Regions from separate parts of the Mesorhizobium sp. M4A.F.Ca.ET.022.05.2.1 genome, predicted to be linked through region 3. Evidence: predicted binding sites of a transcription regulator. Region 3 holds the regulator's gene; each other region holds the start of a gene.

Evidence for each region. The regulator LexA, encoded in region 3, represses DNA repair genes until DNA is damaged. The targets are predictions, from matches to a motif close to TGTTCNNNNTGTGTTCNG.
Region 1: EN745_RS22550 (YifB family Mg chelatase-like AAA ATPase) is a predicted target of LexA. The motif match lies at 1,967-1,984, and genes of this name have one in related genera.
Region 2: ruvC (crossover junction endodeoxyribonuclease RuvC) is a predicted target of LexA. The motif match lies at 1,697-1,714, and genes of this name have one in related genera.
Region 4: EN745_RS17760 (UvrD-helicase domain-containing protein) is a predicted target of LexA. The motif match lies at 1,604-1,621, and genes of this name have one in related genera.

What each region holds. Positions count from the first base shown of each region.
Region 1 is NZ_RZOJ01000235.1:3,840-7,032, reverse strand. It holds gene EN745_RS22550 (YifB family Mg chelatase-like AAA ATPase) at 346-1,878, opposite strand; partial or broken gene EN745_RS37675 (calcium-binding protein) at 2,093-2,869, shown strand; partial or broken gene EN745_RS37670 (hypothetical protein) at 3,015-3,193, shown strand, end outside.
Region 2 is NZ_RZOJ01000043.1:7,417-10,609, forward strand. It holds gene EN745_RS07745 (DUF2269 family protein) at 1-414, opposite strand, end outside; gene EN745_RS07750 (DUF1465 family protein) at 949-1,479, shown strand; gene ruvC (crossover junction endodeoxyribonuclease RuvC) at 1,756-2,265, shown strand; gene ruvA (Holliday junction branch migration protein RuvA) at 2,276-2,896, shown strand; gene EN745_RS07765 (RNA ligase) at 3,136-3,193, shown strand, end outside.
Region 3 is NZ_RZOJ01000482.1:48-3,240, forward strand. It holds partial or broken gene EN745_RS31040 (molybdopterin molybdotransferase MoeA) at 1-837, shown strand, start outside; gene lexA (transcriptional repressor LexA) at 954-1,688, shown strand; gene EN745_RS31050 (ComEC/Rec2 family competence protein) at 1,682-3,193, opposite strand, start outside.
Region 4 is NZ_RZOJ01000153.1:6,485-9,677, reverse strand. It holds gene EN745_RS17770 (helix-turn-helix transcriptional regulator) at 1-115, shown strand, start outside; gene EN745_RS17765 (FAD-dependent oxidoreductase) at 253-1,533, shown strand; gene EN745_RS17760 (UvrD-helicase domain-containing protein) at 1,662-3,193, shown strand, end outside.

The DNA of each region.
Region 1 (3,193 bases), on a different contig from region 3:
ATGTATTTCAAACCGACATAGGGCCCGCCCACCGCAACGTTGCCGTTGTTGCTGTTGGGCACCGCAAGATGAGATGCAGCGGGCTTCCTGCTCTTCCGGCCTGGCTTCACGGCAGGCTTTCGTGCGCCCTGTTTGACCTTATGGTTTCGAGTGCCTTGTTTTGCGACTTGGTTCCGTGCGCCAGGTCCTCCTTGACCTGCGGCCGAAGCGTGCAGGACACTGCCCAGCAGCAAGGCGGCGGCGGCGGTTACGGCAATCCCCTTCCTGAACATGCCCGTCATCCCTCCAAAAGGTTCACTTCGGCACTAGCCTATATGTTTTGCCTACGCGCGGCATCCGGCGGCTCTACGCCGCCTGCGCCATGCGCTCCGCGCTCATCCGGTAGGAAATCGCTTCGGCGAGATGGATGCGCCCGACGGTCTCGCTGGCGTCGAGGTCGGCCAGCGTGCGCGCCACTTTCAGCACTCGGTGATAGGCCCGCGCCGAAAAGGCGAGCTTCTCGCTGGCGTCCTTCAGCAGCGTCAGGCCCGCGCTATCCGGCCTTGCGATCTCCTCGATGATCGCGGGCGGGCAATGCGCGTTGGTCGTGGCGCTGGCGGCGCCAAGCCGTTCGAGCCGCTCGCGCTGGATCGCGCGGGCGCGCGCCACGCGCTGCGCCACCGAAGCGCTGGCCTCGGCCTTGTCGGGCCGGATCAGGTCGCTGGCCGAGACCGCCGGCACCTCGATCCTGAGGTCGATGCGGTCGAGCAGCGGGCCTGATATGCGCGCCTGGTAATCGGTGCGGCAGCGCTCGCCGCGCAGGCAGCGATAGCCGGGCTCGCCCGACATGCCGCAGCGGCACGGGTTCATCGCCGCGATGAGCTGGATGCGCGCCGGATAGGTGACGCGGTGGTTGGCGCGCGCGATCACGCAGTCGCCAGTCTCCAGCGGCTGGCGCAGCGCATCCAGCGTCTGCGGCGTGAACTCCGGCAATTCGTCGAGGAACAGGACGCCGTGATGCGCAAGCGAGACCTCGCCGGGCCGGGCCCGCAAGCCGCCGCCCACCATCGCCGCCATCGAGGCCGAATGATGCGGGGCGCGGAACGGCCGCCGGTCGGTGAGCTTGCCTTCGCCGAGTTCGCCCGCCACCGAGGCGATCATCGAGACTTCCAAAAGTTCCTTCGGCGCCAGCGGCGGCAGGACCGACGGCAGCCGCTGCGCCAGCATCGACTTTCCAGAACCTGGAGGCCCGACCATCAGCAGATTGTGACCGCCGGCCGCCGCCACTTCCAGCGCCCGCTTGGCGCTCTCCTGGCCCTTGATGTCGGCGAGGTCGGGCAGGTCGCGCGCGGCAAGCTGGATGCCGGCCTCGGGCCGCGACAGCACCTGCGTGCCGCGAAAATGGTTGGCGATCGCGATCAGGCTGCGCGGCGCCAGGATGTCGAAGTCCTTACCGGCCCAGGCCGCCTCCGGTCCGCAGCCGAACGGGCAGATCAGGCCCTTGTTCTCGGCATTGGCGCCGATTGCCGCCGGCAACGCGCCGGCGACCGCCGCGATGGTGCCGTCGAGCGACAATTCGCCGAGCACGACATACCCGGCCAACATATCGCCCGGAATGGCGCCGAGCGCCGCCATCAGGCCGAGCGCGATCGGCAGGTCGTAGTGGCTGCCTTCCTTGGGCAGGTCGGCCGGCGCGAGGTTGACGGTGACCTTCTTCGACGGCATCGACAGGCCCGACGCATGCAGCGCGGCCTGCACCCGCTCGCGGCTTTCCGCCACCGCCTTGTCCGGCAGGCCGACGATCTGCATGCCGACCTTGCCCGGCGCGATCATCACCTGGACATCGACCGGCACGGCCTCGATGCCCTGGAAAGCGACCGTGCGAACCCGCGCCACCATCTTGCTCTGCCCCCACTATCCGCCCGCCGGTCCTGCGATCAGGCGGCGAGCGGGTCAACCAAGACAACCACAGATTTTCGGATTGATCAAGAACATTACAAGAACAAATGCCGACGCCGACTGGAGAAACGGATTCCCACTCGACACACATAATTAACCACATCGGAAAAAGGCGGGGCGCGGCCGGGTTTGTCACCGATCCGACGCGCGTACGATGCTATCGTTGGGATCGGGGGGCATCCACAGCACGTCCAGGCGCGAAGGCGAGGAAGACAGGATGCCGACCTTAAGCAATGGCAGCGAGCTCACCGTATGGGAAGAAACCGACAATCCCAATCCGAGCCCTGACGCGGTCCTTTTCAGCATTACCGAAACCGACGGCGATGTGATCGGGCCAATAGGAGCAAAGCCGGATTTCCCGTTCGGTGGGATCGACCTGGCTTCGGTCGATGTCTTCGACGGCTTCTTCACCATCACCAGCTTCACCAACGAGGGACGAACCGAGACCTGGACGACGGTGGAGACGCAGGTCTTCGACAATGAAGGCAATCTCATCCGCACCTTGTCCGACCAGGCCGCTTTCATGTCGGCCCAGATTGTCTCGGTCAACGCCGACAGCCCCGACACCATCACGGTGACATGGATCGGCGCGAACGAATATTTCGGCGGCGAAAACACCCAGTACGGACAGCATCAGATCATCCTGGAAGGCGGCGCGCTGCAGCCCGACAGCTTCGTCAATCATGCGCCCAGCGCCGCCGATCTGAATGTGTCGGTTTCGCAGGGGCAATTTCTCGACGACATCAAATTCAGCGCCGCGGATGCCGACTACGATCTCCTGAGCTTTATCGTCGTGGACGGGCCGGACCACGGCGCCCTCGAGCAGAGCACGAGTTTCGACGGCAACTACTACCCGTTTCACCAGGGTCACTACGGCTCGAGCCTGCACTATCATGCCGACTTTCTGAACGGCAATCTGTTTGACTACACGCCCGAGGCCGGCTTCGTCGGCACCGACAGCTTCACGGTCTACGCGACCGACGGCCAGGGCAACAGCAATGTGGCGACGATTACGATCACGGTAACGCCGCCGGCCGAATCCATCGCGCTGAGCGACGTCACGAATGTCGTGAGCTATGGAAGCCACGATCGTGCCGTGCTCGTCGCCGCGCTGGGCGGTGGCGACCGCATCAGCGGCACCCCGTTCAACGATACGCTCGACGGCGGCGCCGGCCACGGATTGGCTGAAGGGCGACGCCGGCAACGACGCGATAAGCGGCGGTGCGGGCACCGACGGAATCCGCGGCGATACGGG
Region 2 (3,193 bases), on a different contig from region 3:
CATCACCGAATAGTCGAAGCGGGCGGCGCCCATGACGCGCTGGCCCACGGCAAGGACGGCCGGAGTCACGCCATCCTTCGCGATCATGTCGGCCATGCGGTCGGCGCTCGGCTTGAACACGAGCATGCCGATCGCGAAGGTCGTGGCGTAACCGGCAAGGCCGATCAGGATCCAAAGGTCGGAAAAGCCAACCCAGAAAGCGCACATGATGAGGCCGAACAGCAGCGTCAGCATCGACATCGGCGCGAAGTAGCGGTTGCCCAACTGCCCGGTGGCGCGCATCGCCTGCAGCTTGCCCTCGACATTGCCGGCGCGCTCGGCAAGCAGTCCAAGCAGGAACAGCGCGAAACCGCCGCCGACCCACAGAGTGGCCGAGACGACGTGGAGAAACTTGACAATCGAATACCAGTCCATGGGTTCGCTCCTGGCGATTTGCGGTCGAGCGGATTTGCCCGCCGGTTCAGAGGAGCGGGCGTTTAGCGTGGCGCCTGTTTCGGAACGATGTCGCGTGGGAGGCGGGCTTGTTTCGGCACCGGCATTCGCAGCCGTGCGGCGGACCATGGCCCGAACCACATTGCCGGGGCCGATTCGGCATCACGGCGGCTGTCCTGTTACGGCACAGAAGCGGCGCGCCTGGTAAAAAAATCTCGGCGCCGTTAAGACTTCATTAAGCTTTACAGGCGTTTACTATGCGCATCCAGTGATCTGGATTCTTACCGAGTGGTTGGAGCCACTTTGTTTGACGCCTCCCTGTTAAACTCCTGAGAGCCGCCTTATCCGCGGCTCTTTTTTTGTCCGCGGGAACCGTCGGCCGGGCCGTTAACCCTTCGTTAAACATGTGCTTGCCTTCACCGGCGGCGAAGCGCATTTTCAAGCTCAGTCGTTTTAGGGTGCAGGGCGTTACGGCAAGAATGCCGATTCGGCTTGCGGCAGTGCAGGGGCGTAGCGATGAACGAGCCTTCCAAGGGAAGCGCGAAAACCATCAAATTGGCGGAGCGCCGGGTTTTCTCCCAATCCTTCAAGCCGCTCTATCAGGAGGGCATGGGCCTCGTCGAACAGGCCGCCGAATATCTCGACGGCAAGGGCCGGGCCGAGGCCAAGAAGTTGTCGCGGACGGCTGCGACGCTCTATGCGGCCGAATCGATGCGGCTGACCACCAGGCTGATGCAGGTTGCCTCCTGGCTGCTGCTGCAGCGCGCCGCCAATTCCGGCGAGATGACCCGCGACCAGGTCGCCTCGGAAAAGTCCAAGGTACGGCTCGACACCGCGTCCGCGCATGACGAGGCGATCGGCTGGAACGAACTGCCGAAGGAATTTCTCGACCTCGTCACCCGCTCGCTGCGCCTGCAGGCGCTGGTACGCCGCATGGACGAGGAGATCTACGGCAGTGCGCTGGCCGACATGCCGCCAGCCGCCCGCCGCGTCAATCCGGTCTCCGACCAGATCAGCCTGCTGAACACGGCCTTCGCCCGCGGCTGATCCGGCAGCTTGATAATTCGCTCTGATGGCCATCCAGCGCCGTTTTCTGCGCTTCCCTACAGCGCCGCGCGTCCTTTCGGACGCGCAAAGGACGCTGTAGCGCTTCTTGATTTTGCGCGCAGCTCACTGCACTTGAGTACGCTTCGCTCCGGTTCTCGAAAGCAACGCAATATGGCTCATCAGACCAAATTCTGAAGCTGCCTGTCCCTGCCTGAGCCGTTTCTGGTTTGTTCACATTTTGCTGGCATCGCCCTGCGTTGGAGGTAGACTCGGCGCATGGGGGAAGCGATTCGCATCATCGGCATCGATCCGGGGCTGAGGCGCACCGGCTGGGGCATCGTCGAGAGCCTCGGCAATTCGTTGCGCTTCGTCGGCTCCGGCACGGTGCGTTCCGACGACAAGGCGGCGCTCGCGATCAGGCTCTGCCAACTGCATGATGGGTTGGTCGAGGTGCTGCATCAAGCTATGCCGCATGAGGCCGCGGTCGAGCAGACCTTCGTCAACAAGGATGCGACGGCGACGTTGAAGCTCGGCCAGGCGCGCGGCATCGCCATGCTGGTGCCGGCGCGCGCCGGGCTGGTGGTCGCCGAATATGCCCCCAACGCCGTCAAGAAAGCGGTGATCGGCGTCGGCCACGGCGACAAGAAGCAGATCCACATGATGGTCAAGGTGCTGATGCCGAAAGCGGTGTTCGACACCGATGACGCAGCCGATGCGCTTGCCATCGCCATCTGCCACGCGCATCACCGGCAAAGCGCCGCCTACCGGATTGCAGCGCTGGCGTAAGGGGACAGCGATGATAGGCAAACTGAAGGGCACGCTGGACGAGATCGACGAGGATTTCTGCCTCGTCGACGTGCATGGCGTCGGTTATGTCGCCCATTGCTCGGCGCGCACGCTGGCCTCCCTGCCGTCGCCCGGCGAGGCGGTGGTGCTGTTCATCGAGACCTATGTGCGCGAGGACATGATCCGGCTCTACGGTTTCCAGTCGGCGCTTGAGCGCGAATGGTTTCGGCTCCTGATGAACAATGTGCAGGGCGTCGGCGCCAAGGTGGCGCTGGCCATCCTCTCGACGCTGGCGCCGGCCGACCTCGCCAACGCGATCGCCTTGCGCGACATCGCCATGGTGTCGCGCGCGCCGGGTGTCGGCAAGAAGGTGGCCGAGCGCATCGTCACCGAATTGAAGGCCAAGGCGCCGGCCTATGCGGGCGCCGCCTCGGGCACGATCGGGCTGAAGCAGGAGCTCGGCGAGGGCGTGGCGCCGGCGCCGATCACCGACGCCGTCTCGGCGCTGGTCAATCTCGGCTATTCGCGCGACATCGCGGCCAACGCGGTTTCGGCGGCGCTGAAGGCGGCGGGCGAAGGCGCCGACGCCTCGAAGTTGATCCGTTTCGGGCTGAAGGAACTGGCGCGGTGAGCCTATGAAACTCAGTGGCTGGATTGACTTCCAGAGTGGTTTGGTTTTCTAGTGCGGTCCGTTTTTGCATCAGTAATCGACATGCGCCATTTCGCGACCAATATCGAAGGGAATTCAGGATCGGTTCTGGCCGAGTCTGAACGTCGCGCGCGCCTGCGGCATTGTCGAAGATAGCTTTATACAGCAATCCACTCGTCAGGCCGCTTCATTTGGAGCGGCCTTTTTATTTGGAGCGGGTAATGTTCCCGGTAATCGAAACCGTAAGCGATGTTCTGCCGCACATTCAGGGCAACATCG
Region 3 (3,193 bases):
ACCCAGCCGACGGCGCAAGGACGCAACATCCGGCGTGTCGGACTCGATTTCGCGCAAGGCGATGTGCTGCTCGAAAGGGGCCGCCTGCTTGATCCCGCGGCACTGTCGCTGGCGGCATCCGCCAACCATCCGTGTTTGAGCGTGGTGAAGCGGCCGCTGGTCGCCATCATCGCCACCGGCGACGAACTGCTGCCGCCCGGCAGCGAGCTTGGTCCCGACCAGATCATTTCGTCCAACGCCTATGGCGTCGCCGCCGCCGCTCAGTCGGTCGGCGCCCGCGCGCTCGATCTCGGCATCGCCGCCGACCGCAAGGAAGCGATCGCCGCGCTGGTCAGGCAGGCCGTCGAGCAGCAGGCCGATGTCATCGTCACGCTGGGCGGCGCCTCGGTCGGCGACCACGATCTGATCCACGACGTGCTGACCGGCGAAGGCATGACGCTCGATTTCTGGAAGATCGCCATGCGCCCGGGCAAGCCGCTGATGTTCGGCCGGATGGGGCGCACGCGCTGTATCGGCCTGCCGGGCAACCCTGTCGCCAGCCTGGTCTGCTCGCAATTGTTCCTGAAGCCCTTGCTGGCGCGACTCGGTGGCTGCGACTTCCGGCAGGACCTGCGCGAGGCACGCCTGGGCACGGCGATGCAGGCCAATGATCTCAGGCAGGATTACGTGCGCGCCGTGGTCCGCGAAGAAGCCGGCTCAATGGTTGCCACCCCCTTCGGCATCCAGGACTCCTCGATGCTGCGCATGCTCGCCGACGCCAACGGCCTTGTCGTGCGGGAGCCCTTCGCCCCGGCTGCAGCCGCAGGCGACGCTTGCCGCGTGCTGATGCTACGCTGAACAAAACGTCAACGCATTCATTAAACTTTAAACGGTTGCGGAACACAACTGGAACAGATAGTGTTTGTTCTGGGTTTGTTTTTCTGATTCTGGTTTCAGAACCCGTGGGGGCCGCCATGCTGACGCGCAAACAACATGAACTCCTGATGTTCATCCATGAACGGCTGAAGGAAAGCGGCATTCCGCCCTCGTTCGACGAGATGAAGGAGGCGCTCGATCTCGCCTCGAAGTCGGGCATCCACCGGCTGATCACGGCGCTGGAAGAGCGCGGCTTCATTCGCCGGCTGCCGAACCGGGCGCGTGCTCTGGAAGTGCTGCGCCTGCCTTACTCGATCGCGCCCGGTCTCAATGCGGCGAAGAAGTTTTCGCCGAGCGTCATCCAGGGAAGCCTGGGACAGGGCAATCTCGGTCGGCAAATCAAACCGGCGTCGCCGTCGCGTACCCCCAGCAATGACGACGACGCTGTGTCGGCGGTGTCGATCCCGGTAATGGGCCGCATCGCCGCCGGCGTGCCGATCGACGCCATCCAGCACCAGACGCATTCGATCTCGGTGCCCCCGGACATGATCTCGGGCGGCGAGCATTATGCGCTGGAGGTCAAGGGCGACTCGATGATCGAGGCCGGTATCTTCGACGGCGATACGGTCATCATCCGCAACGCCGACACGGCGAGCCCCGGCGAGATCGTTGTGGCGCTGGTCGACGAGGAAGAGGCGACGCTGAAGCGCTTCCGCCGCAAGGGCGCATCGATCGCGCTCGAAGCTGCCAACCCTGCCTATGAGACCCGCATCTTCGGCCCTGACCGGGTCAAGGTGCAAGGCAAGCTGGTCGGCCTGATCCGGCGCTACTGAGCCGACGGCGCCAGTTTGACCACCGGTTTTTCGGGTCTCTGGTAAGGCGGCAGTCCCCTCGCCTCGCGAGAGTATTTGCGCTGCTCGTGCCATGGCCGGTAGGGCTTTTCGACCGCGTAGCGGATTGTTGCTTGCGCGCTCGCCGATTGCGGATCGAAGAAGACAGCGGCACTGCCGGAGCGGGCGAGCTGACGTTTGGTGACGACGAGGGCCAGCGAATTCCAGCAGGGACTGTAGGCGGTGGCGTCGTCGATGACGATCAGGTCGGCGAAGGCGCAGGCCGGCCGCGCCGTCTTGCGGTTTTCCGCGAGCGCCACGATTGCGCCTGACGGATGTCGGGCAAGGCATAGCCCGTCCCTGCAGTAAAATGGCGAGCCCGGCGGCAGGTCGAGCGGATCGATGTCGAAGCGTGCATCCCCTGTCTCGAAGGTCTCCGGCTCGACGATGGTCTCGGCCACCAGCGCGCGTTTCCAATTGTCGGTGGTGAATTCGTTCGACCGCACCCGGTTGACGGCGAGCTCGCCGCCTCCGATCGGCATCGCCACCAGATGCGCATCCTCCGAGATCAGCACATCGGGCGTGCGGGTATTGGAAACCGTCAGCAGGCCCGCCAGAGCGAAGGGGATCGCCGCAAGTCTCAGCCAGGTCGTGGCCATGGTCGCGATGACCAGCGCTATCGTCACGAAAAGCACCGACTGGATGGAGATCAGCCCGACGGCATCGACCGGCGAGCGTTCGGAAATCCACCCGGAGATCGCGATCATCGCGGTCAGGCCCTTGCCCATCAGATACAGGAATGGCCAGTCGAGGCCGAACGGCATCGTCAGGGCGCTGGCGACCCCCAGGAACATGACCACCGAAACGATCGGCATGACGGCCAGGTTGGCGACCAGGCTGAGTGGCGAAACGCGCTGGAAGTGCCAGATGGCGAAGAGCGCCGTGGCGCTGCCGGCGATGATCGAGGTCATGGCAAGGCCACCCATCCCCATCACCAGTTTGCGCGACGTAAAGCGAAGGAACGATCGCTTCGGCGGCGGCGTGGTCGTCCTGTCGGCGCGATAGTCGGCCCAGCCGGCATAGGCGCCGACCAGGGCAGCCGTGGCGGCGAAGGACATCTGGAAGCTCGGGCCGACCACTTCGTGCGGCGACACCAGGATGACGGCGATGGCCGAGATCGCCAGATTGCGCATGGTGAGCGCTGCCCGGTCGAACAACACGGCGACAAGCATCACCGCCAGCATGATGAAGCTGCGTTCGGCCGCGACCACAATGCCGGAAAAGACGAGATAGGCGGCGATCGAGACGAGTGCGGCGGCGGCGGCATATTTCTTGACCGGCCGGCGCGAGGCGAAGTCGGGAAACAGCGCAAAGGCCCCGCGCAGCAAGAGCATGATGGTGCCGGCGACCAGCGCCATGTGCAGGCCCGAGATGGAGATGACGTGATAGATGCCGGTGCGCCGCATCGCCTCGTTGATCTCATCGGGGATGCCCGCTCGCACGCCGAC
Region 4 (3,193 bases), on a different contig from region 3:
GCTCGGCCTCAGCGAAAAGACCATCGACCGGCATCTCAGCAACATCTTCGACAAGCTGGCGGTCAACTCGCGCGCCGCCGCGACAGCCTACGCCTTTCAGAACGGGCTCATCTGACCCAGAAAAACATCTGACCTGAGGGCATGGGGGAAAATCCCCATCGCATTTTCTTCCGCCGTGAGGTGTCTCCCCGAAGCGCCGCCGCGCCGTTCCGCTATTTCTGGTCCATGACTGACGAACCAAATGGAGCGATCATGACCCCGACTTCGACATCCGGACCGGCCACGATGCAGGGAATGCGCGGCCGTCACAACATTCGCATCGCCGAGACCAGGACACGCGCCGGCACGCTGCTGGAACCGGGAGCGGCCTTCATGCATCTGGAGGCCGATGCGCTGCGGGCAACCGGCAGCGATATGCCATCAGGCGACGAAACGCGGCCTGCTCTGAGGGAAGAACATGTCGACGTCGTGGTCATCGGCGCCGGCCAGAATGGCCTTTCCGTTGGCTATCACCTCGCCCGCAAGGGGGTGAAGTTCGTCATTCTCGAGGGCCGCGAACGCGTCGGCGACATCTGGCGCTCGCGCTGGGATTCGCTGCGCCTGTTCACGCCGGCGCGCTTCGACGGTCTGATCGGCATGCCCTTCCCCGCTGCCCGCTATTCATTCCCGACCAAGGACGAGATGGCCGACTATCTCGAGGCCTATGCGCGGAGGTTTGCCTTGCCGGTGCGCACCGGCGTCAAGGTCGACGAAGTAACCCGCTCCGGCAAGCTCTACATCGTCACGGCCGGCCAGACCCGCTACATCGCCAGGCACGTCGTCGCCGCGGCCTCGAGCTACCAGAAGCCGAAGATCCCGGATTTCGCGGCGTCGCTCGATCCGTCAATCCGGCAACTGTCCTCGAGCGCCTACAAGAATCCCGTGCAGCTCAATCCGGGCAGCGTGCTTTTGGTTGGCGCCAGCAATTCCGGCGCTGAAATAGCCATGGATGTCGCGCGCACGCACCAGGTCTGGCTGTCGGGCCGCCACCCAGGCCACATCCCGGTCGCCTACAATGGCTCTTTCGCGATGCGCGCGGTCCTTCCGTTCGTCTTCCGCATCGTTTTCCACCGTCTGCTTACGGTCGACACGCCGATGGGCCGCAAGGCGAAGCCGGGGCATCTTTCTCATGGCCTGCCGCTGATCCGGGTCAAGCCGCAGGATCTGGACGGCGCCGGCGTCCGCCGGGTCGCCCGCGTCGCCGGTGCCCGCAACGGCAAACCGCTGCTCGACGACGGCCAGCTTCTAGACGTTTCGAACATCATCTGGTGCACCGGGTTCCGGGCCGGGCTCGATTGGATCAAGCTGCCGATCTTCGACGACAGCGGCCGGGTCAAGCAATATCGCGGTGCCGTCGAAGGCGAGCCGGGACTGTATGTCTGCGGCCTGCATTTCCAGCATTCGCCCTCCTCCACCATGATCCATGGCGCGGCGCGCGATGCCGGCTACGTGGCCGACAAGATCGGCGAGCGCATGCGGGCACCCGCCGGATAAGGCACGACAAGGATTTGAGGCAATTGCCGAGGCCGAAGAGACACCGCGCTCGGCAAATCCTGTCGCTAACCAGAACAAAACGGAGACACTTCTGGTCTTTCGCTGCCGAATCACTACATTCGGGGGCAATGTCCGGGTTTTCGGAAGACATGCCCTTCTTTGACGAACCGAATGCGCGGCCCACAGCAGCCCCGTCCGGCATAGCTGCGCGCGCCATGGCCGCCCGCAGCGGCCAAAACAGCGCGCCCGATTATCTGAAGGGGCTGAATCCCGAGCAGCGGCTGGCTGTCGAGACAACCGAAGGCCCTGTTCTGGTGCTGGCCGGCGCCGGCACCGGCAAGACGCGCGTGCTCACCACGCGCATCGCTCACATCCTCGCCACCGGCAAGGCCTTCCCCTCGCAGATCCTTGCCGTCACCTTCACCAACAAGGCCGCGCGCGAGATGAAGCAGCGCATCGGCCATTTGATCGGCGAAGGCAGTGTCGAGGGCATGCCCTGGCTCGGCACCTTCCACTCGATCGGCGTCAAGCTGTTGCGTCGCCATGCCGAGCTTGCCGGTCTCAAATCCGATTTCACCATCCTCGACACCGACGACGTGGTGCGTCTGATCAAGCAGCTCATCCAGGCCGAGGGGCTGGACGACAAACGCTGGCCCGCCAAGCAGTTCGCCCAGATGATCGACGGCTGGAAGAACAAAGGGCTCGGCCCCGCCGACATCCCCGAGGGCGACGCCCGAAGCTTCGCCAACGGCAAGGGCCGCGAACTCTACAAGGCCTATCAGGAGCGGCTGCAGACCCTGAACGCCTGCGATTTCGGCGACCTGCTCTGCCACCCGATCCGCATCTTCCGCGCCTATCCGGACGTGCTGAAGGACTATCACAAGCGCTTCAAATACATCCTCGTCGACGAGTACCAGGACACCAACACCGCGCAGTACATGTGGCTGCGCCTGCTGGCGCAGCGGCCGCAATCCTCCCCCCTTGAGGGGGAGGTGCCCGCGAAGCGGGCGGAGGGGGTCGCCGCAGAAGGCACCGCCCGGTCATCGAGCACAGGGGCGTCGAGCACTGCCGCGAGGACCCCACCCGACCGGGCTTCGCCCGGCCACCCTCCCCTCAAGGGGGAGGGGAATTCCCGCCCGGCCACCGTCAACATCTGCTGCGTCGGCGATGACGATCAATCGATCTATGGCTGGCGCGGTGCCGAGGTCGACAACATCCTGCGCTTCGACAAGGATTTCCCCGGCGCCACCATCATAAGGCTGGAGCGCAACTACCGCTCGACCGCGCATATCCTCGGCGCCGCGTCGCATCTCATCGCCTTTAACGAAGGCCGCTTCGGCAAGACGCTGTTCACCGACCGAAACGACCCCGAAGACGACAAGGTGCATGTCCATGCCGCCTGGGATTCGGAGGAAGAGGCGCGCGCCGTCGGCGAGGCGATCGAGGCCTACCAGCGTCAGAAGCACAATCTGAACGACATGGCGATCCTGGTCCGCGCGTCCTTCCAGATGCGCGCCTTCGAGGACCGCTTCATCACGCTCGGTCTGAACTACCGCGTCATCGGCGGCCCACGCTTCTACGAGCGCATGGAAATCCGCGACGCGCTGGCCTTTTTCCGCGTCGTCGCCAACAGCGGCGATGACCTCGCTTTCGAGCGCAT